DNA from 4 places in the Vibrio rotiferianus genome. Region 1 is predicted to be linked to each of the others. Evidence: predicted binding sites of a transcription regulator. Region 1 holds the regulator's gene; each other region holds the start of a gene.
The links. Region 1 encodes PurR, which represses purine synthesis genes. Its sites were predicted from a motif close to TNANGNAAACGTTTNCNTNA; they were not measured.

Region 2: ihfA (integration host factor subunit alpha) is a predicted target of PurR. The motif match lies at 3,493-3,512, and genes of this name have one in related genera.
Region 3: BSZ04_RS08770 (formate--tetrahydrofolate ligase) is a predicted target of PurR. The motif match lies at 2,686-2,705, and genes of this name have one in related genera.
Region 4: pyrD (quinone-dependent dihydroorotate dehydrogenase) is a predicted target of PurR. The motif match lies at 1,360-1,379, and genes of this name have one in related genera.

What each region holds. Positions count from the first base shown of each region.
Region 1 is NZ_CP018312.1:1,984,321-1,991,839, forward strand. It holds gene mukE (chromosome partition protein MukE) at 1-148, opposite strand, end outside; gene mukF (chromosome partition protein MukF) at 129-1,466, opposite strand; gene cmoM (tRNA uridine 5-oxyacetic acid(34) methyltransferase CmoM) at 1,469-2,260, opposite strand; gene elyC (envelope biogenesis factor ElyC) at 2,375-3,160, shown strand; gene torR (two-component system response regulator TorR) at 3,248-3,961, opposite strand; gene torD (molecular chaperone TorD) at 4,195-4,842, shown strand; gene purR (HTH-type transcriptional repressor PurR) at 5,290-6,294, shown strand; cyclic di-GMP riboswitch class I at 6,569-6,659, shown strand; gene BSZ04_RS18300 (TfoX/Sxy family DNA transformation protein) at 6,776-7,366, shown strand; gene BSZ04_RS18305 (TVP38/TMEM64 family protein) at 7,484-7,519, shown strand, end outside.
Region 2 is NZ_CP018312.1:1,181,677-1,189,195, reverse strand. It holds gene purT (formate-dependent phosphoribosylglycinamide formyltransferase) at 1-1,089, shown strand, start outside; gene BSZ04_RS14530 (thiopurine S-methyltransferase) at 1,169-1,819, opposite strand; gene BSZ04_RS14525 (nucleotidyltransferase family protein) at 2,155-2,928, shown strand; gene ihfA (integration host factor subunit alpha) at 3,076-3,372, opposite strand; gene BSZ04_RS14515 (AEC family transporter) at 3,900-4,778, shown strand; gene BSZ04_RS14510 (metallophosphoesterase family protein) at 4,879-5,604, shown strand; gene pheT (phenylalanine--tRNA ligase subunit beta) at 5,735-7,519, opposite strand, start outside.
Region 3 is NZ_CP018311.1:1,892,058-1,899,576, reverse strand. It holds gene glgC (glucose-1-phosphate adenylyltransferase) at 1-503, opposite strand, end outside; gene BSZ04_RS08770 (formate--tetrahydrofolate ligase) at 871-2,619, opposite strand; gene BSZ04_RS08765 (inosine/guanosine kinase) at 2,857-4,161, opposite strand; gene BSZ04_RS08760 (CreA family protein) at 4,293-4,766, opposite strand; gene BSZ04_RS08755 (hypothetical protein) at 4,918-5,427, shown strand; gene BSZ04_RS08750 (HD domain-containing phosphohydrolase) at 5,496-7,292, shown strand; gene BSZ04_RS08745 (HAD-IA family hydrolase) at 7,518-7,519, shown strand, end outside.
Region 4 is NZ_CP018312.1:1,455,692-1,463,210, forward strand. It holds gene BSZ04_RS16095 (cell division protein ZapC) at 1-6, opposite strand, end outside; gene pyrD (quinone-dependent dihydroorotate dehydrogenase) at 173-1,183, opposite strand; gene BSZ04_RS16105 (NAD-glutamate dehydrogenase) at 1,489-6,330, opposite strand; gene BSZ04_RS16110 (DUF2835 domain-containing protein) at 6,530-6,748, opposite strand; gene pepN (aminopeptidase N) at 6,815-7,519, opposite strand, start outside.

The DNA.
Region 1 (7,519 bases):
AGTCTGACAACAACGCATGGTTGTCTAGATCTTCACTTGAGATATGACGCCCTGCTCGAAGCATGCTATCTAGCGCTGGGAACAGAGGGTTAGAAATTGCTTTTGCCAGATTCTCTGACATGTATTCATTAGTATCGGTCGATGACATTCGCTTGTACCTTTGCCCCAAATTCGTTGATTGCTTTCCAGTCTGGCTGAACAGCTTGGTAGTCGGATTCGGAATATCCCATACGTACCGCCTGATCAACGACAATGCGAGCTAAATCAAAGTGATGAGTGTGAGGGTGTTGTGCAAGGTAATCTCGCAGTACCACGCTCAAGTCAATTGGCACGCCTTGGTCTTTATGCGCTTTCAGCATGTCACCAATACGCTCTGCCAACTCATCGTTGACTTGTTGAAACTCTTCGTATTCCACTTCCATCGGAACTTGACCTGTTACCTCGTCATCACGCAGTACTAGGGCTTCGTCACGAAGGTCAGAAAGCCTTTCTGCATCTGCATAAGTCAGATACCAAGGCGAATCAAAGTAGTCTTTAACGGACTGGCGCAGACGCGAGCTAAACGCACGGTTCTTATCCATATCGATCGCGGTACGGATAAACTTGTGCACGTGTCGGTCGTAACCAATCCAAAGGTCGATCGCTTGCTGGCCCCAGCTTGTGATTCGGTCCAGCTTCATCTGCAGACCAAACAAGGCTTCTTCAATAAACTCAAGCTCAGGGTCACCATAGACAATCTCTTGGATATCTAGGATCTGAGTTTGCAGTTCATCACTGGCAGCTTGCAGCGTATCTTGAAGTTCACGCAACGTGCTGGATGTTTCTGACAGAAGCGCTTCACAGTTGTTGATTGCTTCACGCCAGTCTTTGTTAAGCAAGTCAGCAATCTGTTGTTTCACAGATTGTTGCTGCTCATCCATCACACGTTGGTTGAGGTCAATTTGATCGAAGATTTCGCCTACAGAATATTTCAAGATCCCGTATACGTTTTTCTTCCAGTGGCCTGGAGTGCCACCCTTTTGTGCTGCTTCAATCGCTTTCGCCATTTCGTCCGCTACCATGGATAGCTGGATAGAAAGACGCAGTTTCGAGAACTCACGATGACGCACGTAGTAGTCAGTAATTCCTATCGCTAATGGCGATAAGCGATAAATGCTCGCTCCGTCAGTAATTTCACTAACAAAACGGCTCATAAGACGCTGCTTAACCATCTCATTGATGGCATTGTTTGCGCGGAAAGCCGAAGCTTCGCCCGTCTCATCAAATAGTCGAGTGACGATGGCAAATGCGTCGTGCAATTCACCTTCACCCAATTCTTCATCGAACCTTTCATTACTTAATACAGCGATAGCAATCAAAAATGCCAGTCGCTCAGTGGTCAGGTTCAACGAGAAATCGTGCTGCTTTACCCAGCCAACCAACTCATCGATTGGTTGCTCTGCAGCATTGAGAGTCATCTCACTCATCGTTATTCCTGTTTATCGTTCTTCTTAGCCCACACATGGATATAGCGGCCTAATGAGAGGTATGGCTCTTGTCGACAAAGTTGCTTTTCTAGCGCCAACACATCTTCAAACTCGTAATCGCCCATGTATTCCATATTGCCTATGTAATCACTGAATGAACGAATACCAGATTTTCCACAAATACTAAAACCAGAATCTTCTATCCATTGATAGACCTCTTCAGGTTTTAGACCTTTCTGTGGCTGTAGTTTAAATCTTTTCCGATGAGGCATGCCGTCTAAAACATGAGGAATGTTGCCACAAACCACATTTTTATAGACTAAGCCGTGGTGGTTATAGAACATAACCGAAGCGATGCCCCCCGGCTTGACCTGTTCCAAAACGGTTTCGAGTGCGGTTTTCGGGTCTACCAACCACTCCATCACTGCGTGGAACATGACAAGGTCCACCTGCGCTTCCATATGTTCACCAATGGATTGGACAGGCGAATGAATCAGGCGATACTGCTCAAGCAAACCGTTTTTTTCAATATCCTGCTTTGCTAGTTGCAGCATTTCCGAAGATAGATCACATAAAGCGACATGATGTCCGAGCTTAGCAAGCTTTTGCGACATTTGTGCTAAACCACCACCAGCATCAAGGACTTGTAGAGCTTGATGGTCGGCGCCTAATTCACTTAGAATCTGTAGAAAATCTTCCCATACAATGATTTGGCGGATCTCACCTTTATCGGATCCGTAAATATTTTTTGCAAATTTGTGGGCGATATCGTCGAAATTACGGTCTTCTGTCACGTCTACTGGGTTATCATATCGGATTGTGCCGCTATTCTGGCACAAGAAAAGCAGGAATAAAGAGGGTCTCCCTCATTTTTATAATCAATTGATGTTTTTTCGGACTATTTAAGTATGTTTGAGCTGAAAAAAGTAATATCAGCCTTGCTCATGCCCTTACCGGCCTTACTGCTGATTGGTCTATTTGGCCTATTTTTAATTAGTTTTACCAGCAAACGTAAAACTGGTTGTTTCATTGTTCTATTCACTTTTGCTGGCATTTTCCTTGCCTCATTTCAACCTATTTCGACCAAGTTGCTCATGCCATTGGAACGCGAATACAAAGCATTCTTGCCCGTATCAGAATCTGTCGATTATGTAATGGTTTTAGGAAATGGCCATGTGATCGATGACGAAATACCACCCACCTCACAACTGAGTCGTGCTGCTTTAATGAGACTCACTGAAGGTATACGTATTCTTCGTATGTATCCAGGCGCAAAGCTCATTTTGTCAGGCTACGCTGGAGGGTCAGAGCTCAGCCATGCTCGTATGATGGCTAACGTAGCCCTTTCTCTTGGAGTGGCCAAATCCGATATCATCTTACTTGAAGATGCGAAAGATACCTGGGAAGAAGCCAGACAAGCTGCAGCATTCGTAAAACAGAAAGATATTGTACTGGTCACTTCAGCAAGCCATATGAAGCGCGCAATGTACGAGTTTCGTGCAGCAGGGATCAAGCCCATTCCAGCGCCAACCAACTTCTTGGCTGTGGCTGATGTCAACCAACCTTGGCATCGCTATGCTCCAAAAGCACAGTACCTAGAACAAACGGAACGATACTGGCACGAAACACTGGGTATTATCTGGCAGCACCTACGCGACAATATTGGCCAGGCGCCAGTCGAAGAAGCGCATTAAGCCGGCTTCAAAACTAAACCAACAGGCACAAAAAAGGAGAGCATTGCTCTCCTTTTTCTTTAACGCGTTGATTTAAGTCAGCAGACTCTAGTCACCTGCGAACATGTAGCCTTCACCATGAACGGTCACAAAGATTTGTGGGTTCTTTGGATCAAACTCCATCTTAGCGCGCATACGTCGAATAAGAACGTCGATAGTACGATCGTTTGGCGCATCCACTCGGTGGCTGATCATATTCAAAATACGCTCTCGGCTTAATACCTGATTTGGGTATGAAGACAATGCAACTAACAGCTCATACTCTGCTTTCGTTAGTTTCACTGGCTCACCATTGCGGCTTAGAGCACGACGCTGAATATCAAACGTCCACTCACCGAAGCGCACTATGTGTTCTTCATTCGTATCATTTGCTGCTTTTTGTGAACCGTTACGAGCCGCTGAGATACGCCACAGCAAGTTTTTAACGCGAACCAATAATTCCCTTAGTTCAAAAGGCTTTGTTACATAATCGTCTGCGCCCATTTCTAGGCCAACGATTTTGTCAATGCTATCCGTGCGTCCTGTCACTAATATGATGCCGATATCTGATTGGCTGCGTAATTCACGCGTAAGCATAAGGCCATCTTCACCCGGCAGGTTAATATCCAGCATGATCAAATCTACATCGCCTTCTTGAAGCACTTCGCGCATTTCAGCACCGCTTTCTGCTTCACTAACTTTGTAACCTTCATTTTGGAAATAGCCCGCAAGCTTACTGCGAGTTACAACATCATCTTCTACGACTAATACGTGATAGCTCATTTACACCACTTTCTGTCTTTTTTATCTTCCAAGACGTATTCTATTCATAACTAGTAACATATCTAGTAATAGTTACAATAAAAAGCAAGATTTTGTGGATTTATTGATGCAAAACAAGCTTATTTGCCGCCATTCATAAACATGCATATTTCCCAATAAACCATAACAATTATAGTTACTGCTATTCATTTTAATTGTTTACACTTAGGGGATAACTATTTGGGAGCAAAAAAATGCAAGAAGTGAAAGCTTTTAACGAAAAACGAGCTGAGATTTATTGGTGGTTTTCTAGCCTGTTCGCAAAAGAGCTAACAGACAAGGAGCTGGAATCTTATCATAGTGTTGAAATTCGAAGCTTTTTAGCTGGTTTGGGTGAAAATGAAACACTCAAACCATCGGTTGATGCCCTTGTTGATGCGCTTAATCGCCTACAAGATCGTGAAGATGCTCAATTAGAGCTAGCTGCGGACTTCTGTGAACTTTTTCTTAAAACAGAAAAGCACGGTGCGCTACCTTATGCCTCAATGTACATCGGTGAATCTGGTTTATTAAATGATAAACCAGCAGAAGAGATGGAAAAGCTGATGGCAGACTTTGGTGTGCAAGTTGACGAAAATCTAAAAGAGCCTGCGGATCATTTAGCAGTCGAGTTAGATTTTTTAGGCAATATGATTATCCGCTCAAATGAACTCGAGCAGGAAAAACACATGGAAGATGCGTTCGAAAAGCAAAATGAGTTCATCCAGCAACACCTTTTGACATGGCTACCTCAGTTTGCCGCTAAATGTAAGCAATTCGATGAATTTGGCTTCTATGTTAGTGTCGCGCAACTATTAATTGCATTTTGTAAACTGGACAGCACCTACCTTCTTGGTGAATAATTGCCGCCTATTTTGGGGAGTCTGTCATTCAGACTCCCTATTTTATTCGTTTGTTTTTAATCTGGCGCAGAGAAATACAATCCATTTAGCCGTTAAACTGTGACCTCCGAGGCACAAAACAACCACCTAAAACATTGCCAGCTTGCCCGCATCAGTCTAAAATGTGAGCGCAAACGATTAAATATGATTTATATGTAAACCGCTGAAATAAAGCGGTTTTTGTGTTTTCTTAACAGGATTGCTGACCAATTCCTCACTTAGTATAAGAAAGGAATATGAGACTCAGCGATAAATGTTGCTACAAACCTTTTTATACCGATTTCGGAACAACCGCTGCCAAATATCTCAGCAATGCCCCTATTCGCAGTTGCTCGGTTTGCGCAAGACCCTAAGCGTATGGTTGTCTTCACTACGGTATTTACAGTAGCTCGATACAGGACATCATTTATGGCCACTATTAAAGACGTTGCTCGCTTAGCCGGCGTTTCTACCACTACGGTTTCGCACGTAATTAATAAAACTCGCTTTGTTGCAGAAGCAACTCAAGAAAAAGTAATGAAAGCGGTGGATGAACTTAATTACGCACCAAGTGCCGTTGCGCGCAGTTTAAAGTGCAACTCAACTCGTACCATCGGTATGCTAGTAACTCAATCTACCAACCTGTTCTTCTCTGAAGTGATCGATGGTGTTGAGAGCTACTGTTACCGTCAAGGTTACACTCTTATCCTATGTAACACGGGCGGTATTTACGAGAAGCAACGTGACTACATCCGCATGCTCGCTGAAAAGCGTGTAGATGGCATTCTAGTAATGTGTTCTGACCTGACGGAAGAACTAAAAGAGATGCTTGATCGTCACTCAGACATACCTAAAGTTGTGATGGACTGGGGTCCAGAAAGCTCACAAGCAGACAAGATCATTGATAACTCAGAAGAAGGCGGTTACATCGCGACAAAATATCTGATCGACAATGGTCACACAGACATCGCGTGTTTAAGCGGTCACTTCGAAAAAGCTGCGTGCCAAGAGCGTATTGCGGGTTATCGCCGTGCAATGGCAGAAGCAAACCTTGCGGTTAACGAAGATTGGATTCTTGAAGGCAACTTTGAATGTGATACCGCTGTGCTAGCGGCAGATAACATTACTGCAATGGAAAAACGCCCTACCGCAGTTTTCTGTTTCAATGACACTATGGCACTTGGCTTGATGAGCCGCCTTCAGCAGAACGGTATCAAGGTACCAGATGATGTTTCTGTTATCGGCTATGACAACATTGAGCTGGCAGAGTACTTCTCACCACCACTAACGACTATCCACCAACCAAAACGTCGTGTGGGTAAAAACGCGTTTGAGATCCTACTAGAGCGTATCAAAGATAAAGAACACGAAAAACGAGTGTTTGAAATGCAGCCAGAGATCGTGATTAGAAATACGGTTAGAAAGCTCAACTAGTCTTTAGGTAGTACTCGTTTACTCATCATAAAAGCACCCACATGGGTGCTTTTTTATTTCACAATTCATCCGCGGCAACAGGTTTGTATGTAAAACTTTGCGGGCTTGTTATTTCTTCGTGCACTCTACTCTCTAGTACTGACCTTTTTCTGGTAGACCACTTTGTTAATCTATGAAACTTAACTCACGAAAAAATAACTATTAATTGAACTAAGATCACATTTATAAACGCAGAGTGTGATATTAGTCCAATATAGCAAGTATGCTCTCAGTGTCACGCACAGGGCAAACCACTCTAAAGAGTGGGACGCAAAGCTTCCGGCCTAAACTATCGCATGAGATAGCATGGTAGCGGGGTTACCGATGGCAAGTATGCATATGACGAGTTTACCCTTTAATGACATTGTGTCTGCATGCGTTTGCTAATCTCTCGGACCTGATTTTTGGTGGCGTAATTTAAATTACACCGAGATAACACATCATGGATAAACCGATACTCAAAGACTCTATGAAGCTTTTTGAGGTGCTTGGTACGATCAAGTCACGCTCAATGTTTGGCGGCTTTGGCCTTTTTGCTGATGAAACAATGTTTGCATTAGTCGTTAACAACCAGCTTCATATCAGAGCAGATAAAAAGACATCTTCAGACTTTGAAACTCAGGGACTTAAACCTTACGTATACAAGAAGCGTGGATTTCCTGTTGTTACTAAGTACTACGCCGTTTCACCAGACCTTTGGGATACACCACAACACTTAGTGGAAGTAGCCAAAAGTTCACTCGAAACTGCAAAGCTTGAAAAAGAACAGCAAGCCAGTTCTAAACCAACGCGTTTAAAAGACCTACCGAATCTTAGACTAGCGACAGAGAGAATGCTTAAAAAAGCTGGTATTGACTCTGTCACTCAGCTCGAAGAACAAGGTGCGCTAAACGCCTATAAAGCGATCCAGGAAACGCATACCGCTTCTGTAAGCATCGAGTTACTGTGGGCCCTTGAAGGCGCTATTAACGGTACTCATTGGAGCGTTGTTCCTCAGTCTCGCCGAGAAGAGCTAATTAACCACCTCTCATAATACAAGTTTGAGCTCCAGGTATTCATAAACCGCAGTTTTACACTGCGGTTTTTTTTTGAAATTTTTTCTCACTCCATTCTGTCTTATTATCTAAGAAGCAGAGATGGAATGATAGATATGAATAAGAAACTGATTTTAGGACTGATCCTACTC
Region 2 (7,519 bases), 800 kb from region 1:
CAACGTCTTGGCTTGGAAGTGATCGCATGTGACCGTTACGCCGATGCTCCAGCAATGCAAGTGGCGCATCGCAGCTACGTCATCGATATGCTTGACGGCCAAGCACTAGAAGAAATCATCAGCAAAGAGCAGCCTGCGTATGTAGTGCCTGAGATTGAAGCTATCGCGACGGACAAATTGGTTGAGTTAGAAGAAAAAGGCTTGAACGTTGTTCCTACTGCAAAAGCGACCAAGTTAACGATGAACCGAGAAGGTATCCGTAGGCTCGCTTCTGAAGAATTGGGCTTAACCACCTCTCCTTACCAGTTTGCAGACAACGTTGAAGACTTTAAAGCGGCGGTTGAACATGTAGGCATCCCATGTGTTGTTAAACCAGTGATGAGCTCTTCGGGCAAAGGTCAGAGCGTGATTAAAACGGAAGAAGACGTTCAAACCGCTTGGGAATACGCACAAGAAGGTGGCCGTACTGGTGCTGGCCGTGTCATTGTAGAAGGCTTTATCGATTTCGATTACGAAATCACGTTGCTAACAGTACGTGCAGTCGATGGTGTACATTTCTGTGCGCCGATCGGACACCGACAAGAAGACGGTGACTACCGTGAGTCATGGCAGCCACAAGCCATGTCAGAGAATGCAATCAAAGCAGCAGAATACACGGCTGAGAAAGTTGTTAATGCGCTAGGTGGCTACGGTATCTTTGGTGTGGAGCTATTTGTTAAAGGAGACAAAGTTATTTTCAACGAAGTCTCCCCTCGCCCGCACGATACCGGCATGGTGACGATGATTTCTCAAGATATGTCTGAGTTCGCGCTTCACGTACGCGCGTTTACTGGCATGCCGATTAACAGCATCGTTCAGTATGGGCCATCTGCATCCGCGGTTGTTTTAGGCCAAGGTACATCAACTGATATCCGCTTTGACAATCTTGCCAAAGCACTGGCTCAGCCACAAACTCAAGTTCGTTTGTTTGGTAAGCCTGAAATCGACGGCCGCCGCCGCTTGGGTGTCGTTTTAACCCGTCGCAAGACCATTGAAAATTCGATTGAAGATGCAGTGAACAACGCTTCTAAAGTACAGATCGTGTACTAATTCCGCGAATCCACACAAGAAAAACAAAAGCGCAGCTCAATTGGCTGCGCTTTTTCTTTGTGTAGACTCGAACAAACCGTTACTTGCTCTCGATTAAATACACTTCTTCAGAGAAACGGCTGAGCCCTTTCTTAGCGATTTTCGGATGGTTCTCGTCAGCCTTGTCTACGTGCAAACAAGTAATTTTGTAACCCGCAAACAACTGTTCGATCTCCTCGACTGGCACACTGAACGGAGGGCCTGACATCTCATCCTGAGGATAGTTGAGCGTCACTAATAAAATACGTCCACCAGGGTTTAGTAACTGCTTAACGCGTGCGGCGTATTCTTCTCGCATCTCTAGCGGCAATGCAACGAGTGCAGCACGATCATAAATGATATCCGCTTTTGAAACTGGGGCGGTAAAAAAGTCGCCAGTATAAATGGATAGCTCATCGAACTGATACAGCTCATGCATACCGTTAACCGGTGTTACGGTAGGTGTGTAAAAATGCTCAGCAAAAAATGCACGCACGGCAATTTGGCTCAGTTCCACACCCTGCACTTCATTGTGTTTCGTCGCAAGCCAGATTAGGTCTTCTGACTTGCCGCATAATGGAACCAACACTGTATCTTCACGTTTTGGGTTCGTGTGCTGCCAAAATGCAGGTAACAGTGGATTCACATCTTCAAGGTGAAACCCAATTTGATTACTGGCCCACTTAGTGTGCCAAAATTCTTGATCTCTCATTTTACTTCTACTTGTCGGCTGATAATTGTAATGAGCGCTTAGCGCAACTTTGTGGACTAAGACTAATGATTTTTCCAAATTTGTCTATGGCGTTCATCTTTGGTTAATACTGCGATGGTAGGATGACTATCGTTCAAGAAGGAACCCTTGCTTTTTCTGGTTGTCAGAATAAAGGAAGGAAAAATGGTGATCTAGAACACGATTCTACTATAAGGATAAAAGTCGACCTTGGGATCGTTCATAGAGGCCCCATTAATTAGGTAGAACCTGATTTGTTAATCTTAGTGACCTTTTCGTTACCCATTTTCTAAGTGCAAACAAGTTAAGGAGAGTGAATGAGCTTATTTTTACGTACTACAGCATTGATGCTTTTAGTACTAAGCCGTGCGCCGGCATTCGCCGCACTTCCAAATGTCCCGAGTAACGAGCAAGATCGTTCTGCTAGCCAAAACGAAGTTTGCTCAAAATTGTTCAAGCATAGCCTTAGTGGTCTATATGGCATTCAGTCAATCGACTCTAGACCAACTCAACCTTATTCAGATTTCGACGTCCTTTACAGTAAAGCTCACCAAGCACAGTTCGAGCTTGAAACCATCTGTAAGAGTACAGCCCTTCTAACTGACGCTCAGCCATACTTCGCAGGCGTTAAATCTCAACATCGTGCCGAAGAAAAGATTGCCCTCGAACTTGATGGCCAAGTCGAGCGTATTACTGACTTAGCACGTGCGACCATCGTTGCTGATGATGTAGCGAGCCTAGTATCTGTGTATGAAGCATTGGAACGTGAGACAACTATCGTAAAAGTCAAAAACCGCTTCAAAAAGCCAACTGTATCTGGGTACCGTGACTTGAACCTGTTGGTTCGCCTTCCTAAAACTAACCTTATTGCCGAAGTTCAATTGCACCTAAAAGCAATCGCTGATGTAAAGAACGGCCCTGAACACGATTTGTACGAACAAATTCAGAAGCTAGAGCGTCAAGCACTAGTAGAGGGCCGTAACCTAAACGATATCGAAATAGCATCGATAAAAAGCATGCGCACTCAATCGAAAAACTTGTACCAGGGCGCTTGGCATCCATACCTAACAACACACTTAGAAGCTGCTTAAAGTAGAAGTCTTACAAACAGCTAAGCTAACCTACCCAATACTAAAAACCACCGCTATTGCGGTGGTTTTATTTGTTCTTTAGCCACTACTGAAAAACACAAACAAAAAGACCACGACAAAGCGTGGTCTCATTCCATGTCACATGGCTTACTGGTCAATCTTTATGTTCTCTACGCGAGCTTTTAACTTCTGACCCGGGCGGAACGTAACGACTCGTCGAGCAGTAATTGGAATATCTTCACCAGTTTTCGGGTTACGACCAGGTCGTTCGTTTTTGTCACGAAGGTCAAAATTACCAAAACCTGACAGTTTTACCTGTTCGCCACTTTCGAGTGCCTTACGAATTTCTTCAAAAAACACTTCCACCGTTTCCTTGGCGTCCCGTTTACTAAATCCCAATTTATCAAACAGGTTTTCTGCAAGTTCGGCTTTTGTGAGCGCCATAAAACTTTCCTCAAAGCTATGTTAAACAATGCTACCTTAGTGTAGCGCCAGAGCAGTTTTACCCTACCAATTCAACAACATATCGGGGTTACATCAGGAAGTGTATGCCAAGCTTATGATTTTCGCCAACTTTTTTCTTTGCTAATATACCGAATATTTCACCATCGAAGTACTTTACTCACCAGTATTTCCAGATTTTACTTTAATTCCCTCTAAAGTTAGGAAGCTATCCAGTCCAAATTACTAGTTTTAAACATCAAAACAAGATTATTCACTATTTAATAAAAATGTCAGATACTGGTCACTTTACAAACAATTGACATAAAACTTCTCAGTTTTTCAGTAGTTTGAGTCACTCTGAAAATAGATCTGACCAGTTGTATTCATTGGAGTTTTTATTCAGTTTCTACTGATCTGGTAGAAAAATGAAACCTTGAACAAAAGCAAAATTCTGCACGTTGTATCATGACGGTGAAAGGAAAGGTTGATACTGTTTTTATATTCCATCTCACCATCAGAGTACCAATATGCTTCACCAAGTCGTCAGCATTCTATTCCCAGTCTTTGCTTTGGTTTTTGTTGGTTATTTAGTTGGTCGCTTTATCAAGCCCGACTTTCGCCCAATAAATCGCATCAATATGGATGTATTCACGCCTGCACTCGTATTTTCGTCTCTAGTAAGTATGCCGATCGACATGGGTCAAGCTCCTCTTTTGCTTGCCGCTATTATTGCGGTAATCGTACCTGGCATTGTGATGGTGCCAATTACAAAGTTGACAGGTCTATCCTTCAAAGCATGGGCGCCACCGCATATGTTCAGAAATAGCGGAAACCTAGCGATCCCGCTGTTCACTTATACTTTCGGAGAGCTCGCTCTCCCTTCTGCGGTGCTGCTGTTTGTTGTCTCCGCGTGTTTACATATCAGTTTAGGCGTGATGCTTCTTAGTAGTGGTAACCCGCTTAAACAAATCATCAAAATGCCGATTTTTTTATCCGCTTCACTCGCACTGGCTATGAACCTTTCTGGGGTTAGCATTTGGAATCCACTGTATGAAGCGACGGCATTACTTGGTCAAGCTGCCGTCCCAGTTATGCTTCTTTCATTGGGCGCACAGATGTTAAATCTGAGGTTGGATGGCTTAAAGGTAGGCCTCGTGTGTACAGCACAATCACTTGGGACAGGCGCAATTGCATTTGCACTCATTTATTGGCTAATCCCACTACCGATAATGCAACTGCAAATGATGGTACTGTTCACTATGCTTCCACCAGCCGTAATGAACTACTTGTTTGCTGAGCGGCTGAACATTGAGCCAATGACCGTCGCTTCAATGGTCTTGTTTGGCAACTTCTTCAGTATACTCACATTACCGCTATTGCTGATGTTCACCCTATCGCTCTCCTAATTACTCTCTACCATCAACTTTACTATTAAAACCGGAGAGTTGAATGTTAGACTGGCATAAAAATACCCACTCCCCCCCCCCCCCGGGGCGACTAGACCTTATGAAGTCAATTATCCAGATCAGCGATTGCCACTTAAGTGATGAGCCCAGCTTTGAAAACCTGCGTAAAGCCCTGCTCCTTGCTCAGAAAGATGCTTCCTGCAATACCCTTTTGCTTACTGGTGATCTTTGTTGCAACCCCAAAGCGGGTGACTACCTGACTCTACTAAATGTTGTAGAAGAACATATCCAAGATAAGTCGATCTTCGCGATTGCGGGCAACCACGATGATGCGAAGTTGATGAAGCAAGAGCTGCGCGGCAGTGGTATCAAAGTCACAGATAAAGCGAGAATCCACAACCGTGAAGTCTTGTTCTTAGATTCCAGCACCAAACCTTTAGATAAGCGTCATCCTTTAGGCTCTGGCCGTATCGATAACCGCGGGCTAGCACGTTTGAATAAACAGCTTCGCCATACAACCAACCCGATTGTTGTAGTCCACCACCCTGTTATTCCCGTCGGTTCAGAATGGATGAAAGCCATTTGCTTGGAAAACGATGCAAGCTTACTTGCGCTTTTGGCGGAGCATCAAGTTCAAGATGTAATTTGCGGGCATGGTCATGATGCATTAACGGTCACACAGCAAGGCATCACCCAACACATGGCACCGGCGACGGCCTACGGGTTTGACCACGAAATTAATGAATATAATCGAAGTGAGAAGATTGGCGTAAATAAGCTTTGCTTTGAGGAGAATGGAATTACCGTCGAAACGATTTGGCTGTAGCTATTCTCTATTCTCTATTCTCTATTCTCTATTCTCTATTCTCTATTCTCTATTCTCTATTCTCTAGATATAAAAAAACCCTGCCAGTTTGGCAGGGTTTTCATTTCTTAAGAAGATACGTTACGCGAGATTAGTCACGTAGAGACGCACCAAACTTCTCAGAAACGTGAGCAACGATAGCGTCAACCGCACCAGCGATATCTGCATCTTCAAGCGTACGCTCAAGTGACTGTAGAGTCAGAGCGATTGCTAGGCTCTTCTTACCTTCTTCAACACCTTTACCTACGTAAACGTCGAACAGTTTCGCATCTTTAAGGAACTCGCCACCTTGCTCTAGACAAGCGTTAACGATGTCACCAGATGCAACAGCTTCATCCACTACTACCGCGATATCACGACGGTTTGAAGGGAACTTAGAAAGTGCTACCGCTTCTGGGATCACTTTGCTGTTGATTGCAGACCATTCGATTTCGAATACGATAGTACGACCGTTTAGACCGAACTTACGCTCAAGCTCAGGGTGAACTGTACCGATCACGCCCACTTCTTTGCCATCTACGATGATTGCCGCAGATTGACCTGGGTGAAGTGCTGGGTGCTTAGCTGCAGCGAAAGAGTATGCTTTTTCGTTCGCAGATAGCTCTAGAATTGCTTCTAGATCGCCCTTAAGGTCGAAGAAATCAACCGTGTTAGTTTCGATATCCCAGTGCTCTTCACCGCGAGTACCAGCGATAACACCTGCAAGCATTGGCTCTTGGCGCATGCCGTTTTCTGCAGATTCACATGGGATGAAACGTAGGCCGTATTCGAATAGACGAACGCGTGGCTGTTGACGCTTCTGGTTGTGAACAACCGTATTCAGCAGACCTTGGATAAGACCAAGACGCATTGCTGACATGTCTGCAGAAATTGGGTTTGGAAGCACTAGAGGCTCAACACCAGGTACCACTAGCTTTTGTTGCTCAGGCTCAACGAAGCTGTATGTGATTGCTTCGTGGTAACCACGGTCAACAAGAAGATCACGAACGCGTTTCAGTGGAAGATCCGCTTCAACGTGGTTGTGCATCTTAAGTGCTGCTGCTGGGTGTTGGTTAGGGATGTTGTCGTAACCGTAGATACGGCCAACTTCTTCAATCAGGTCTTGCTCGATAGCGATATCGAAACGCCATGTTGGCGCTACTGCCACCCAACCTTCTTCAGAAGCTTCAACAGTCAAACCTAGGCGCTCTAGGATTTCTACTACGTCAGCATCAGCGATGTGGTGACCTAGTAGGTTGTCTAGTTTAGTGCGACGTAGAGCAACTTTGTTTGGCTTAGGTAGGTCTGCTTCAGACTCTACTGCAACAACAGGTGCTACTTCACCGCCACAGATTTCAACAAGAAGCTGAGTTGCACGCTCCATTGCGCTCACTTGTAGTGCGTAATCCACACCACGCTCGAAACGCATTGAAGAATCAGTGTGCAGACCGTAGTTACGTGCGCGACCGCGGATGTGGTCAGGTGCAAAGAATGCACACTCTAGTAGAACGTCTTTAGTCTCAGTTGTTACACCAGACTCTTCACCACCAAAGATACCTGCGATTGCAAGTGCTTTGTTGTGGTCAGCTACAACTAATGTATCTGCGTTTAGTTCTGCTTCGCTGCCGTCAAGAAGTGTTAGCTTCTCACCTTGCTCAGCCATACGAACTACGATGCCACCTTCGATCTTCGCTAGATCGAACGCGTGCATTGGTTGGCCTTGCTCTAGAAGAACGTAGTTAGTGATGTCTACTACTGGGTCAATAGAGCGGATACCACAACGGCGCAATTTCTCTTGCATCCATAGTGGTGTTTCAGCTTGAACGTTTACGTTCTTAACCACACGACCTAGGTAACGTGGACACGCAGCAGGTGCTTTTACTTCGATAGACACTTT
Region 3 (7,519 bases), on a different replicon from region 1:
CCTTTAATAGCCATGACGCCAAATGCGGTGGCATCTTCTACGGGCACATCCATGCAAGCAACGGTTAGCTTTGCGCCGTTCTCTTTGTGTTCTTCAAGCATGGCTGCGTAGTCCATACGATAGATATGATCACCAGACAGAACAACGACGTATTTCGCATCATTACGAGAGAGCAGCCACATGTTGTGGTAGATAGCATCTGCGGTACCCTCGTACCATGCACCACCTTTGCGCATTTGGGGTGGAACAGCGGTGATGTACTCACCAAGTTCGGGATTGAACACAGACCAACCATCACGTAAGTGCTTTTGTAGTGAGTGTGACTTGTATTGAGTTAACACTAAAATCTTCCTTAAACCTGAATGAAGACAGTTGGTTAGCGTAAAATCAATGATACGGTATTTACCACCAAATGGAACGGCTGGTTTGGCTCTATCGTCGGTAAGTGGGCTCAGCCTTGATCCCATACCGCCTGCTAAAATTACAGCGAGTGCGTCTTGCATAATGTTCCCTTTCCCTTATTTTACGTGGCTCGAAAGCAATATTCAGCCTGAGGAGTTAGCCAACTACAGTTGCTTTACGAGTGATGTTGTAGAGTGCCCTTTGTGCTTATATAACGTAGTACAAGATTCGAGCCATCGAATTTTATCAATGAAATCAATGCTCTTTGAGGGTGGGTGCGTGAGCGCTGCACTATATTAGGGAGTAAGGAAATATGGCGCGCACTGTATTGGTGAGGGCAGCAGGGTGATAGTCGACTTCAAGATTGAGTTTACATTGTAAAGTATTTTTAAAACAAAGAGATAGCGTAAGTTGATAGCAAAACAGGAGCTCAAAAGCTCCTGTTTGTTGAACTAAATGCAATCAAGGCTATGAAAGGCCGATAATATTGCCTTGCTCATCAAGATCCAAGTTCATAAATGCAGGTTTGTCTGGCAACCCAGGCATAGTCATTACGTTACCAGAGAGAGCGTAAACAAAGCCCGCACCTGCACATAAACGCAATTCACGAATTGGTACGGTAAAGCCACTTGGTGCGCCTTTTATTGCCGAATCCGTCGTGATTGATAGAGGTGTTTTCGCGACGCACACGGCTAAATCATCAAAGCCTAATTTTTCGAAGTGTGCTAATTGCTGTTTCGCTAGATCACTCATTTCAATATTTGAGGCACCATAACCGACTTCACACACCGCCATCAATTTTTCCTTTAAGGATTGCTCTTTGGTGTAAAGAGGCTTGAATTCAGAGGCCTGATCGCAAGTTGCCACTACGTGCTGTGCAAGCTCAATAGCGCCGTCACCACCTTGACCAAATGCAGTACTGACCGCAACTTTTACTTCAGGATTAAAACGCTCGATTAACGCTTTTAGTTCTGCCAATTCTTGTTCTGAATCTTGTGGGAACTGGTTGATGGCTACGACCGCAGGGATTCCGTATTTATGCACGTTATTGATGTGCCATTTCAGGTTTTCGAAGCCAGCTTCAAGTGCAGCTTGGTCCGGGTTGAAAATAGAATCTGGAATTGCCATACCAGGGCGCAAATCGTAGTGACCTGAGTTTGCTTTCAAACCACGAAGGGTCGCGACAATTACAACGCAATCTGGTGCTCGGTTAGCAGCAGAAGCTTTGATGTTACAGGCTTTCTCAAACCCCATGTCAGAGCCGAAACCTGCCTCGGTGACAACGTAACTAGAAAGTTTTAATGCAATCTGGTCTGCAATGATGGAAGAGTTACCATGGGCGATGTTTGCAAACGGGCCAGCGTGAATAAGCGTAGGGACACCTTCAAGTGTTTGCATCAACGTTGGTGCAATCGTCTCTTTTAGTGTAACCGCCATTGCACCAGCAACTTGCAAGTCTTCGGTTGTCACTGGGTTGCCATCTAGATCATACGCAACGACAATGCGACCAATACGCTGACGTAAGTCTTTAAGATTTTTTGCAAGGGCAAGGATAGCCATGAGCTCGGACGCGGCAGAAATATCAAAACCTTCTTCACGTTCGAAGCCGTTGATGGTTTTACCTTCTTCGTTTAAACCGATCTTCACCATGCGCAGCGCACGGTCATTGTGGTCCATAACGCGCTTCCATGTGATTCGCTCAACATCGATTTTCAATGCTTTTAAACCAGTGCGTTCTTCAAATGCGCTGTAGCCTTCACGTTGCTCATGGTAAAGGCGAGCATCAAGTGCCGCTGAAGCTAAGTTATGTGCTGCTGTGACTGCATGAATATCACCAGTAAGGTGAAGGTTCAGCTCGTCCATGGGAGCGACTTGAGAGTAGCCGCCGCCAGCAGCGCCACCTTTGACGCCAAAAACTGGCCCCATCGAAGGTTGACGAATACACGCGATTACCGATTGATTGATTTTAGATAGGCCTTGGGATAGGCCGATTGTGGTTACGGTTTTGCCTTCGCCTAATGGGGTAGGCGTAATTGCAGTGACCAACACCAATTTACCATCTTGGTTAGCGTTTAAGCGTTCAAGACATTGGGGATGAACTTTAGCTTTGTGTTTTCCGTGTGTATCGAATTCGTGCGGCAAAAGACCAGCATTTGCTGCGACAGTAGCGATAGAAGACAACGGTGTGTTTCGGCAAATTTCAATATCAGACTGCATGGATACTCCAAAAAAATGGCTAACACGTGGCGTTCAACATCAAGCAATCGAAAGACTGTATTGCTGTTGCGCAAACGTTTGCGCGAGAATAATACTGGTTAAATAAGAGGTGTAAAGCAGTTCATGCGCCTTAGCGTGCTACATAATAACAAAAAACACTAAATACTGCGCTAGATCAAAACAAAAAGGTCACCAAACGGTGACCTTCGCATATTTTTCGCTCTAAGTGCCTGGTTCTTAGCGATCCCAGTAGGTCTCTTCTAGGCTGTCTTCGCGCTCAGGAAGCGCACGAGAGAGGCGAGGAGAGTGCTGAGTTAGCACTTCGTAGCTTACGCGGTTTGCGTACTTACAAATCTGAGATAGAGAAGAGTAAGTTAGGCAGCGGACTTCATGTTTTTCTGAGTTCGGCACTTCTTTCTGGTGGAAAGAGTTTGCTGCCATGTCGTGTAAAAGTGCAGACAATGCCGCGTCACCTGCACCGTTAGTGTTCTTAATCTCAAGAGGGCCACCTAGATAAGGGCCAATATGAGAGTAGACTTTCATCGGTTGTTTACAGTCTTCTTTACGCATCGCACGGCTGAATTCAAACTTGTTGAACTCTTCGATAGAGCCTTCAAGGATGTCGTGCGTGGTTTCACGTTTAACTTTCTCTTCCGTGTAACCTGCCATGTATAGACCATCTGGGCCAGCGGTACATAGAACAAGGTCAACCCACTCAAGTGCTTTATCAGCAGCAGTTAGTGGATCTGTTTCACCTGTTAGCGCTGCGCCTTCTTCTTCGTTCATCGCCACAACAGACACGTTTTCACGAATGTACTCTTGCCACCACTCAGCATTGCCTTCGATTACGTATTTTGTGCCTAGCGTCAATACAACAGGAACATCGTGCTTCTTAGCAAAATCAATTGCTCGTTGAACCGCTTGAGGCATTTGGTCTTCTTTCTTACCACGCATTAGGTAAGAAGATACGACTAGAGCTGATGCTTTCTTAAATACTTCTTCAGGGATGCTCTCTGGAGAGAGTTTGTTCATATGACCTTCGTTGATCGCGAAAGTACGCTCACCATCTTGAGAAATAAGTGTGTAGCAACGACCAATAGGGCCATCCACGGTTTGTAGGTGGTTTAGGTTCATACGTGAAGAGGTGCGGCATAAATAACGGTATGCGAATGAACCTACTTGGATGTTCTTTGACATCACACCAAGAAGTACTGACTTGCTGTCCGCAAGTACAGAGTAGTTATGCAGTGTATTACCGATCGTGTCACCCGGGTATTGGTGAGTGATCAGGCCTTGCTCTACTAGCTCTTCATATAGTGCGTCTGCTTTGCTCTCTTCAAGAACGAGAGAGTGTCCTTTACTAAGGTTGTACTTTTCTAAAAACGCATCGTCTACACGCGCTTCGATATCAACGATGGTTTGACCAACACCGACAATGGTAGGCCGATACAGCTTTGGCGCCTGTCGAGTTTGGTGGACTAATGGATCTCGAGCGTGAGTTGGGAAGTAGTGTTTAGATTTACGCTGACCGGGAAACTTCATGCTTGTTCTTGATTGAGAAAAAAAGAGGCGGGATTGTATCACAAAATTCTGAAAAATCGTTGCGTTTTATTGCAAAGAAGTTCGCCCGCTGAAAAAAGCAGCGGGCTGATGTTTTTAGCAACGATCAGGGATTAATTTGTCGGAGTTACAACTGGTTCCACGTAAGCTTTGGTTCCCCACAATGGTACCGTTGATAAGCTGTGTTTAAAGCTACCCTCAGTCTCTTTGGTCGTGTAAGACAAGTAAAGTAGAGTTTGATTTTCCGGATCGTAGATGCGTCTTACTTTCATTGTTTTAAAGAAGATACTTTTCGATTTCTTAAATACGACTTCCCCTGATTTGCTCTTGTCGATTTTCGCGATCATTTCTGGTGTGATGTCGCCAGTTTGACGACAAGAAATGGAACTATCACTTGGATCAGACAGGCTAAGGTTTGCTTCTATCGACGCAATATGACAAGTCACTCCCGTTACGACTTCATCTTGTAGATGACCTATCTTAATGTCTTTCATTGTGAACATACCTAGCGAGACGTCGCCGACTTCATTGTCACCACATCCAGCCAAGACCGTTACCAAACCTAAAGCAAGCAAGCGTTTTTTCATTTTTCATCCCTTAAATAGGCTAATTTATTGATTCAATTTATCAGACGCACACGATTAAAACAAAATTTGGCCTAACCTCAGGTGTTTAGCTATGTTTGTTACAGTCTTCATGCTAATGTACGGCAAACCAAAGCCTATGGGGTTGTTTTAAATGAACGAACAGCAGTTAACAGCCGTTAACAAAAAGAACGATTGGCTGTATAACTTGGTGGAAGTGGAATTCCCTACACCAGAAAGCATTAAAGGGCGTGAGCTCTATCTTGATTCAAGCACACAATGCGAGTTTTCGCTCCTTGATTCATCTTCTCTTCTCTCTAAAGCAACACAGACTTCTGCTGAGAATATCTATCTAGTTGATTTTCATCGTCTGACGATTATGTTTGCCTTGCTTCAATCAAGTAGATGGGAACATAAAGAGCAACAAGACCTCATTATTGAGTTCCTAACTCAGATTATTTTGTCCTCTGAGTATGAACTGTACGTTGGTTTTCATGATGGTGAGCCTACCGCAGCAGCGATTGTTAGCCAGTACGAGAAGCAAACGTTAATATCTGATGTCGTTGTATCTCAAAACTTAGACAAACAGACCTTTATTGGTGATTTAGCTAAAAAACTAGCGGAATCAGACAAGTTATATGAAACAATAATCGCTGAAACTTGATCTAAGTCGATATCTGCGCATACGAGCAGACCTACTATATCGGCAAATTTGCCATTGGTTAGATAAAAATGAAGAAGCGTTTAACGCGTTGGTTAGCTGTTATTTTATGGTTAGGGACAACCGCGGTAAGTGCGAGCAATGATGAATCTTGGGACGTGAAGCGTATTTTGGTGCTTCACTCCTATGACCCATCTTATCAATGGACGAATGATATTCAACACGGTATTGAAGAAGGCTTTGCCCAAGCAACTGGTGAAGTAAAGCTGTCTATCGAGTACCTAGACTCCAAACGTGTACATTCTCATGGTTATCTGCAGAGAATGGGGAATTACCTTCAACTCAAATATGAAGGCTATCAGTTTGATGGTGTCGTTGTAACTGATGATGCTGCTCTTCAGTTTATTAAAACTTATTACCCCAATGCTGAACGTAAAACTCCAATAGTTGCAGTTGGTATTAACAATCTCAAAGCAACATTAGACAACGTTTCTACAAATGGCAGTGTACTATATGAAGTAGATCGAATTGATGAAAATATCAATTTGATTAATAAACTGCGTCCTAAAATCAAGACTCTTTATTATTTAGCCGATCACAGCATTACAAGTGAACACATCCGTCAACTTGTATTAGAGCATATGAACCGCTTCCCACAAATCAAAGTGGTAGAAGTTCGCAGCAAGACCTTGAGTGAGACTGCTGAGCTGCTGAAGCATATCTCTCCAGATGATGCGGTATTGCTGACTCACTATAATACCGAGACAAGCAAAGGCAAATACCATACTTACCAAGAAATCTCTCATGTTATTGGTACCTCAAGTGCTGCGCCTGTTTTTGTTTTTTGGGAGCACTATTTAGGTGAACCTGGCATTCTTGGTGGCTACTTAAATCGATCTAAGAACTTTGGCTTTGAAGCCGCTGAGTTGATGGCTGGGAAAGTAGGCTTATCGCTATTACCAACCATGAAAGAGCAACCGGTTACTGAAGCCGTACTCGACCACATTGCCATTGAGAAATACAACATCAGCCGTTATTTGATACCGAAATCGGCAAAAATCATCAACAAACCAGCACCTTTAATAACGATAAATTACAAAACCTTATTAGTTGTAGGTGCGATTATTGGTGTACTTTCGTTAATTGTCGTAGTTCAGTTTATGGTTATTCGGCAACGAAAAGAAATTGACCGAAAGAACCGTAAAATAGTGGTTTTGCAAAAACGTACATTGAGTGTCCAAAAAGAGATGATACACGTATTAGGTGAAGCGATTGAATCCCGCTCGGGAGAAACAGGGAACCACGTTAAGCGTGTCGCCAAACTTTCCGCCAAATTAGCTGAGCTGTGCGGACTGAGTCATCGGGAAATTGAGATGATCGAAATTATCTCTCCAATGCACGATGTAGGAAAAATTGCAGTTCCGGAATCTATTTTGGACAAATGTGGACCACTGGCACCAGATGAGTGGGAAGTGATGAAACTCCATACGACGAAGGGTTTCGACTTACTGAATACCAAAGAAGGTGATGTTACCAAATTGGCGGCAATCGTTGCTCATGAGCATCATGAACGATGGGATGGAAATGGCTACCCAAATGGTTTAGAAGGCGAGTCTATTCATTTATTCGCCCGGATCACGGCAATTGTAGACGTTTTTGACGCACTATTGAGTGAGCGCTGCTACAAGAGAGCCTGGAGCATCCAAGAAGTGATCGAGCTTTTTGAAAAAGAAAGAGGGCAGCAGTTCGACCCATTTTTGTGCCAATTGCTATTGGATAACCTGGATGATTTTGTCGAAGTAAGAAACATGCATCCGGATTTCGAGAATATTGCGAGCGTTTGCTCGGATAGAGATCTCACTAATTAAGAGTACTGAAAATAAATCGGTGATCTTGTCCAGAGTTTTCCTATTTTTCACCGCCATTTTACAGAAAATGCAAACTATGTCGTTTAAACATTTCTAAACTTAAATATCATGGGATTACATTTTTAGTAAAAAGAATTAAGTCGAGTTTTAATATCGACAATAGAATCGGAAGTACATCCAAACTTAACTACAACGATAATGTACCGCGATTTTGGGAGAAACGTCAT
Region 4 (7,519 bases), 530 kb from region 1:
AAGCATTATTCCGTTCTCTTGTGACTAGTTAAACAGTAATAAGAGGTAAAACGCTTAATTACCTACTCATGATTTTTAAATTTTACAAACGAACGGACAAAAAAAAAGAGGAAACGAGTTCCTCTTTTTTTTAGTAACAAGCGTCGATTTCTCAACGAGTTAGCAGCTAATTTTATAGACTTTTAACAATATCGCGTACGAGGCCCGGACCGTGGTAGATGAACCCAGTGTAAACTTGAACAAGTTGTGCACCCGCCATCATTTTCTCTTTGGCAGCAACGTATGAGTCCACACCACCTACGCCGATGATCGGTAATTTGTCACCCAGCTCTTCATGAAGTTTACGAACGACCTCTGTTGAACGAGATTGAACTGGGCGTCCACTTAAACCACCCGCTTCGTTCGCATGTTTCATTCCTTCAACAATTGTGCGATCCAACGTCGTGTTTGTTGCAATAACGCCGTCAATGTTGTTCTTAATTAGAGAATCACAGATCTGGCTGATTTCGTCATCACTCAAATCCGGTGCAATTTTTAGCGCAAGTGGTACGTACTTACCGTGTTTTTCAGCAAGTTCTGCTTGTTTCTCTTTGAGTTCAGATAACAACTCGTCTAGCGCTTCACCGTACTGAAGCGAACGAAGTCCTGGTGTATTTGGTGACGAGATGTTCACGGCAATGTAACCGGCATATTCGTACACTTTTTCCATACAAATCAGGTAGTCCTCTGCCCCATTCTCAATTGGTGTGTCTTTATTCTTACCAATGTTGATACCAAGAACGCAGTTGTATTTTGCCTTTTTCACATTCTCAACCAGATGATCCACACCTAGGTTGTTAAAGCCCATACGGTTGATGATACCTTCCGCTTCAACTAGGCGGAACAAGCGTGGCTTGTCATTACCTGGTTGCGGACGAGGCGTAACAGTACCAACTTCGACAAAACCAAAGCCCATTGCGTCAAAGGCTTCGATACATTCACCGTTTTTGTCCAAGCCAGCAGCAAGACCCACTGGGTTACGGAATGTAAGCCCCATGCATTCTACTGGACGGTTTGGTAGTTGTTGACGATAGAAAAGATCGAGAGGAGTGCCATTAAAGCGTTGGAAATTTTTGATTGCAAGATCATGTGCCTTTTCGGCATCAAGTTGGAAAAAGCCAGTTCTGGCTAGACGGTAAAGCATTGTGCCTCCGAAAGAAAAAAGCCCCGTGTAAACGGGTCAATATTATTTACTGTTTTTCAATGCAATTCAATGAAAATGAGTGAATTCGGCAAAATAGTACGTCTCATTTTAGTTTTGCTCGTAAAAACAGTCGATTAGCTCACTATTCTCTATACAAAATTGCTAGCTTTTTCTTTAGAAGCAAACGATTTCATGCCATAAAAACTTAAATTAGGGGTTACAGCGTCACTATTTATGGGTAGTTATAAGTGATTTGAACATAAAAAAGCCCCGCGATTGCGAGGCTTTTGCTAAAGTCACTTACCCTATTCGTTCGAAGAACAGTTCAGGTTAAGTAGAACTAATTCTCGAAGTGCAACAGAGAACTTAGCGAACTCATGAACGGAACCAACTTTGAACTCGTTCAAGATGCTTTCCCAACGATGGAGTGACAGCTCATTCGTTGTCATCCAATCTTCTAGCGCTTGCATCACATCTAGATCTTCTGTTGAGCAACTACAAGTTAGAACTTGAGCCGTCAATTGGCGTTGTTGCCAATCAAGATCTTCACGGAACGCCGCACGCGCCAGAGCTTGCCAGTTGTTATCCACCGCTTGGCCATTGATTTGCTTCAAGAACCAGTGAAGTGATAAACGGTCACCCAAGTTAAAGTAAAGCTTCGATGCTTGCTCAACTGTTTTACCCGTTTCGCTTGCCACTGCGGAAATGTCCAATGCTGATTGTAAGCTAGAGAGACGTGCAACGTGGTGTGCAAGCTTGTCTTCTACTCCACGCTCAATCCATTTCAGAGCAAGTTCGTTGTGCTCTTCCACTTCTGATGCAACTAACATGGTATCTAGTGTTTCAGTAATGGTGTGAACATCATCTTTATATAGTGCAACGAGCTCAGTTACCGTGCTCTTACCGCTTCGGTTGCGTAGTAACCAGCGAGAAATACGGCGTAATGCACGACGTACGTAGAACATGATTTCATATTGAGCTTCTGCAGTTGCAATGTTATCTAATGCACGGGTTTGCTTAAGAATATCTTCCAGTTCGAAGATTTCACGGGTCGCACTGTAAGCATTTGCGATATCAACTACACTCGCCCCCGTTTCTTCTTGAAGACGAGTCACGAAATTACAGCCCATTTCATTAACCATTTGGTTTGCCAATGCCGTCGCGATAATTTCAGCACGCAGCGGGTGGTTTACCATCTGATCTTTGTAGTTACGGCGTAACTCACTTGGGAAGTAAGCAACTAGCTGTTTTCCATGGAATTCGTCATTTGCAATGTCATCAGCAACCAACTGCTCTTTCAGAACCATCTTGCCGTAAGCCACTAGCACTGAAAGCTCAGGACGCGTAAGACCAAGACCTTGTTTTTCGCGCTCAATGAGCGTTTCATCGTCTGGAATGTACTCAAGAGCACGATCCAAGTACCCTGCCCTCTCCATTGTATGGATAAAGCGGATTTGTTCTTTGACGATACCGACACCCTGTTGCTCAGTCACTGAAATCGACTCAGACTGACGGTATGCATCATCCAAGACGATTTCGCCCACTTCGTCTTCCATCGATTCAAGAATCTGGTTGCGTTGTTTAACAGTCAGATCGCCATTTGATACAAGACCGTTCAAGAAGATCTTAATATTTACTTCGTTATCCGAACAATCTACACCACCAACGTTGTCAACAAAGTCCGTATTTACTCGACCACCAGTCGTTGCATATTCGATACGACCAAGCTGAGTCATACCTAAGTTACCGCCTTCACCAACGACTTTCGCTTTCAAATCACGTCCGTCGATACGGAGTACATCGTTTGCACGGTCGCCAACATCGGTATGTGTCTCGCTAGATGCTTTAACATACGTGCCGATACCACCATTCCAAAGTAGATCCACTTTCATTTGCAGGATCATCTTAATCAGATCGTTTGGTGCTAGAGACGCTTTCTTCGTACCCAGCATTTTTTGGATTTCTGGTGTCAGGTGGATCGATTTAGAGCGACGAGAGAAAATACCACCGCCCTGCGAGATCAACTCTGCGTTGTAATCTTCCCAACTTGATCGTGGCAGATTGAATAAGCGGTTACGCTCTTCCCAGCTGGTGGCTGAATCTGGATTTGGATCAATGAAGATGTGCATGTGGTTAAACGCAGCTTGTAGACGAATATGCTTAGATAGCAGCATACCGTTACCAAATACGTCACCCGCCATATCACCAACACCAATTGCTGTGAAGTCAGTGGTTTGACAGTTGATACCCATTTCACGGAAATGGCGTTTCACCGACTCCCAACCACCTTTCGCAGTGATACCCATTGCTTTGTGGTCATAACCGTTAGAGCCGCCTGATGCAAACGCATCGCCTAGCCAGAAGTTGTACTCTGCAGATACAGAGTTTGCAAGATCAGAGAACGTTGCCGTACCTTTATCGGCTGCAACAACCAAGTATGGGTCGTCTTCATCGTGACGTACTACGCTCTTCGGTGGAATAACTTCGCCTTCGATGATGTTATCGGAAACATCAAGAAGCGCGCGAATAAAGCGTTTGTAACAACGCTGACCTTCAGCAAAGATTTCATCACGGTTAGTTAGAGTGTGCTGACGTTTACATACGAAGCCACCTTTTGCTCCCACCGGAACAATAACCGTGTTCTTAACTTGCTGCGCTTTAACCAGGCCAAGAATCTCAGTACGGAAGTCCTCTTGTCGGTCCGACCAACGCAAACCGCCACGTGCGACTTTACCGCCACGTAGGTGTACACCTTCGATATCCGGTGCGTACACAAAGATTTCAAATGCAGGTACAGGTTGAGGAATATCTGGGATTTCGCTTGGCTTCATCTTCAATGATAACCAAGGTTTTGGCTGCTTATCTTCGTCCAACTGGTAGTAGTTAGTACGCAGCGTTGCTGTGATCATTTCCATGTAGCGACGGATAATACGATCATCATCCAAGCTTTCCACACGATCCAATTCTTCCGTAATCTTCTTAATGAGATCGTTTTGACCTTTCTCACTGCCCTTATGTTTTGGATCGAATCGCTTAGCAAACAGATTCACTAGACCCGTGGCTAAATCTGGGTAATGGCTAAGGGTATCTTCAATATATTGTTGACTAAATGGGAAGCCAACTTGGCGCATGTAGCGAGCGTATGCACGAAGAATAGAGATTTCACGACCAGACAGTGAAGCGCCTAGTACCAAGCGGTTGAAGCCATCACTTTCTAAGTTACCAGCCCAAATCGCTGCGAATGCGTGTTGGAAACGATCGCGAGCTTCACGAAGATCAACCGTCTTATCGCTCTTATGCAACATCGAGAAGTCTAAGATCCAAAATGTTTGGCCGTTGTTAGTTTCGATCTCATATGGTGATTCGCCGATCACGCGTAAGCCTAGGTTTTCCAACATTGGCATCACGTCAGATAGGTGAATCGGCTCGTCGCGGTGGTATAGCTTTAAGCGCACCGCTTTCGATTCTGCCGCCTCTTCTTGCGGGCGGTAAAACAACATGCCGAGTTTGTTATCATCGCTTAACGCTTCAAGACGTTCGATATCTGCAACTGCAGAACCTGGCATCATGTCTTCTTTGTATGAACGTGGAAATGCGCTCATGTACTCTTTCGAAAGTGGAAGACCTTTACTCTCACCGAAGTTAGCAATGATGGATTCTTTTAGGCGGTCATCCCATGAAGTCGATACTTCCATTAAGTTCTGCTCAATCTTTTTCACGTCTACATCAATGTTATTATTGTCTACACGAACAATGTAATGGGTTCTCGCTAGCGGGCTCTCAGAGAAGAACGTTGTAAATTCAACCTCTTGCTCACAGCCGAAGTACTGCTTAAGAATGCGTTGCGTTTGGCGACGTAGCTCCGTGTTATAACGGTCTTTTGTCACGTAAACCATGCAGCTGAAGAAGCGACCAAACGGGTCTTTACGAACAAACAGACGCAATAAGTCACGATCTTGCATCTGTACTACACCCATTCCCACTTCTAGTAGCTCTTCTTCACGAGCTTGAAGGAGTTCATCACGTGGGTAGTTTTCTAGAATATTGTGCAGTGCTTTGTAAGAGTACGATCCGTTACGGTAGCCGCTTGCTTCTAGGATACGACCCACTTTCTCGCGGATCAGAGGAATGCTTTGTACCGCTTGGTTATATACAGCAGAAGTGTAAAGACCTGTGAAACGGTGTTCACCAATGACTTTGCCGTTCTTATCGAATTTCTTAACGCCAATGTAGTCGGTGTAAGCTGGGCGGTGAATACGAGATGCTTGATTGCCCTTAGTAATGATCAGTGCGTAAGGTTTTTTCGCTTCAAGACGAGCTGAATCAGATAACTCTGAAAGCTTAATGCTGCGTATGCGATTGTCATCGGCAAATAGACCGAGGCCTTTTTCTTTTACTGGTTGGAGTTCAGTGTCGCCATCGACGTTAACAAGATCATATTCCTTGTAGCCCATGAAGGTAAAGTTATGATCCCCTAACCAACGTAGGTATTCGATCGTTTCATCCAAACGATCGGTTTTCATTGAGACTCGATCTTTATTCTTTGCGAGGTCATCAGTAACGATCTTGAGTTTATCAACCATTTGCTTCCAGTCATCAACGACTAAACGTGTGTCAGACAAAATAGTAAGTAGCTCATTTTTCAGCGCTTGCATTTCATCTTTACTGGTTAAGCGGTCAACTTCAATGTGGAACAGAGATTGAAGAACACCACCCTCACCATTAACGTCCGTCACTTGACCTTTCTTATCGCGCTCTAGTTGCGTTGGATTGTTAAGCATCAAGTGAGAAACAAGGTCGAGTCTCGTTAGCGCCATCTTGATGGAATCCACCAAAAAAGGGCTATCTGGGACAACAATTTCAACAATGGTGTGGGTTGATTGCCAACCTTGGCGACTGACAGTTGGGTTAAATACCCTTACAGAGATGTCTTCTGGTTTCTTTTCATTGACATGATGCCACAGGCTAACAACGGCACCATATAGGTCGGATTCGTTTCGCTGAATTAAGTCATCATCAGCAATGTTACTAAATAAGTGTTGAGCAAGTTTAGTTACAAGCGGTTGGTGAGAAAGCTCGAGTTTGTCTTGAATTAGTTGGTATACCTTTTCAAGCAGAACCGGCACTACATTTTCACGCGCGGTCATATTCACACTCCACATTAGAATTGTTGTTTTGTAGGGGGACTTAACTTCGGGTTTTAGCCTCGAAACTAAGCATAGGTAATGCATGCACTTATTGTAAAAGCATAATTACAAATGTTTAACAAAAATTCGCAGTGGTAGGAGGTGAAATGTTTGATTCTGTGACTAAGATTCCTGTTTAACTCACTAGGAATATCAGGCATCACAGAGTTTCTAACTTTAGAAACTTATTATTTTGGTCAGTTGTGAGCCTAAAACGACCTCGAATGCCTAATTGACTAAGAAATGGTCGAAATTTTGATGCATCTAGTTGCAGCCTCAAACCGTTGTCGGTAATGACTTGAACCGAACTCGCTACGCCAGAATAGTGTGAAAGAAATGTTTGGTAAGAGATGTTGAGAGAGAAGTAATACTGGTTCATGGGAATGGATTATTGTCAGAACAAATAGCTAGGGTGATCGTGACGACCACCCTATTCTTTTGTCGATTATTCGTCTAGTGCTTTAGTCACTTTTTCGAACAAGTCTTTCGCCAGATTGTCCATCGCTTTAAGCTTTTCAAGCTCTGCACGGATCAATGCTTGACGACCTTCATCGTATTTACGGAACTTCAGCAGAGGATCGATCATACGAGACGCTACTTGTGGGTTACTATCGTTCAACTGACGAAGGATCTCGCCCGCAAACTTGTAGCCAGAACCAGACTTATCATGAAAGCGAACTGGGTTTGCGTTCAAGAACGAGCCAATCAAACTACGCGTACGGTTCGGGTTTTTCAAGCTAAACGCTTCGTGGCTCATGGTTTCTTTCACTTTATCAAGTGCGTTTTCTACTGGGTTGCTGCCCTGAAGAACAAACCACTTGTCCATAACCAGACCATCGTGCTTCCACTTGTCGCTGTAATCCGCCATGAGTGTTTCGCGGCATTCAAGTTGAGCACTGTTCGCAGCACTCATAGCTGCGATAGTGTCTGTCATGTTGTTTGATGACTCGTACTGTGCTTTCGCTAGCTCGTTACCCTTTTCAGTGTAAGCTAAGAACTGCAGACATTGGTTACGCAAAGCTCGTTTACCAATAGCGTCGTGATCAATGCTGTACTCTGCTTGGTTCAATGCGTGGTAAGTCGCACTCAGTTCATCTTCTAATTCTTTAGAAAGTGACACTGTAATGCCATTCAGTACCGTATCTACCGC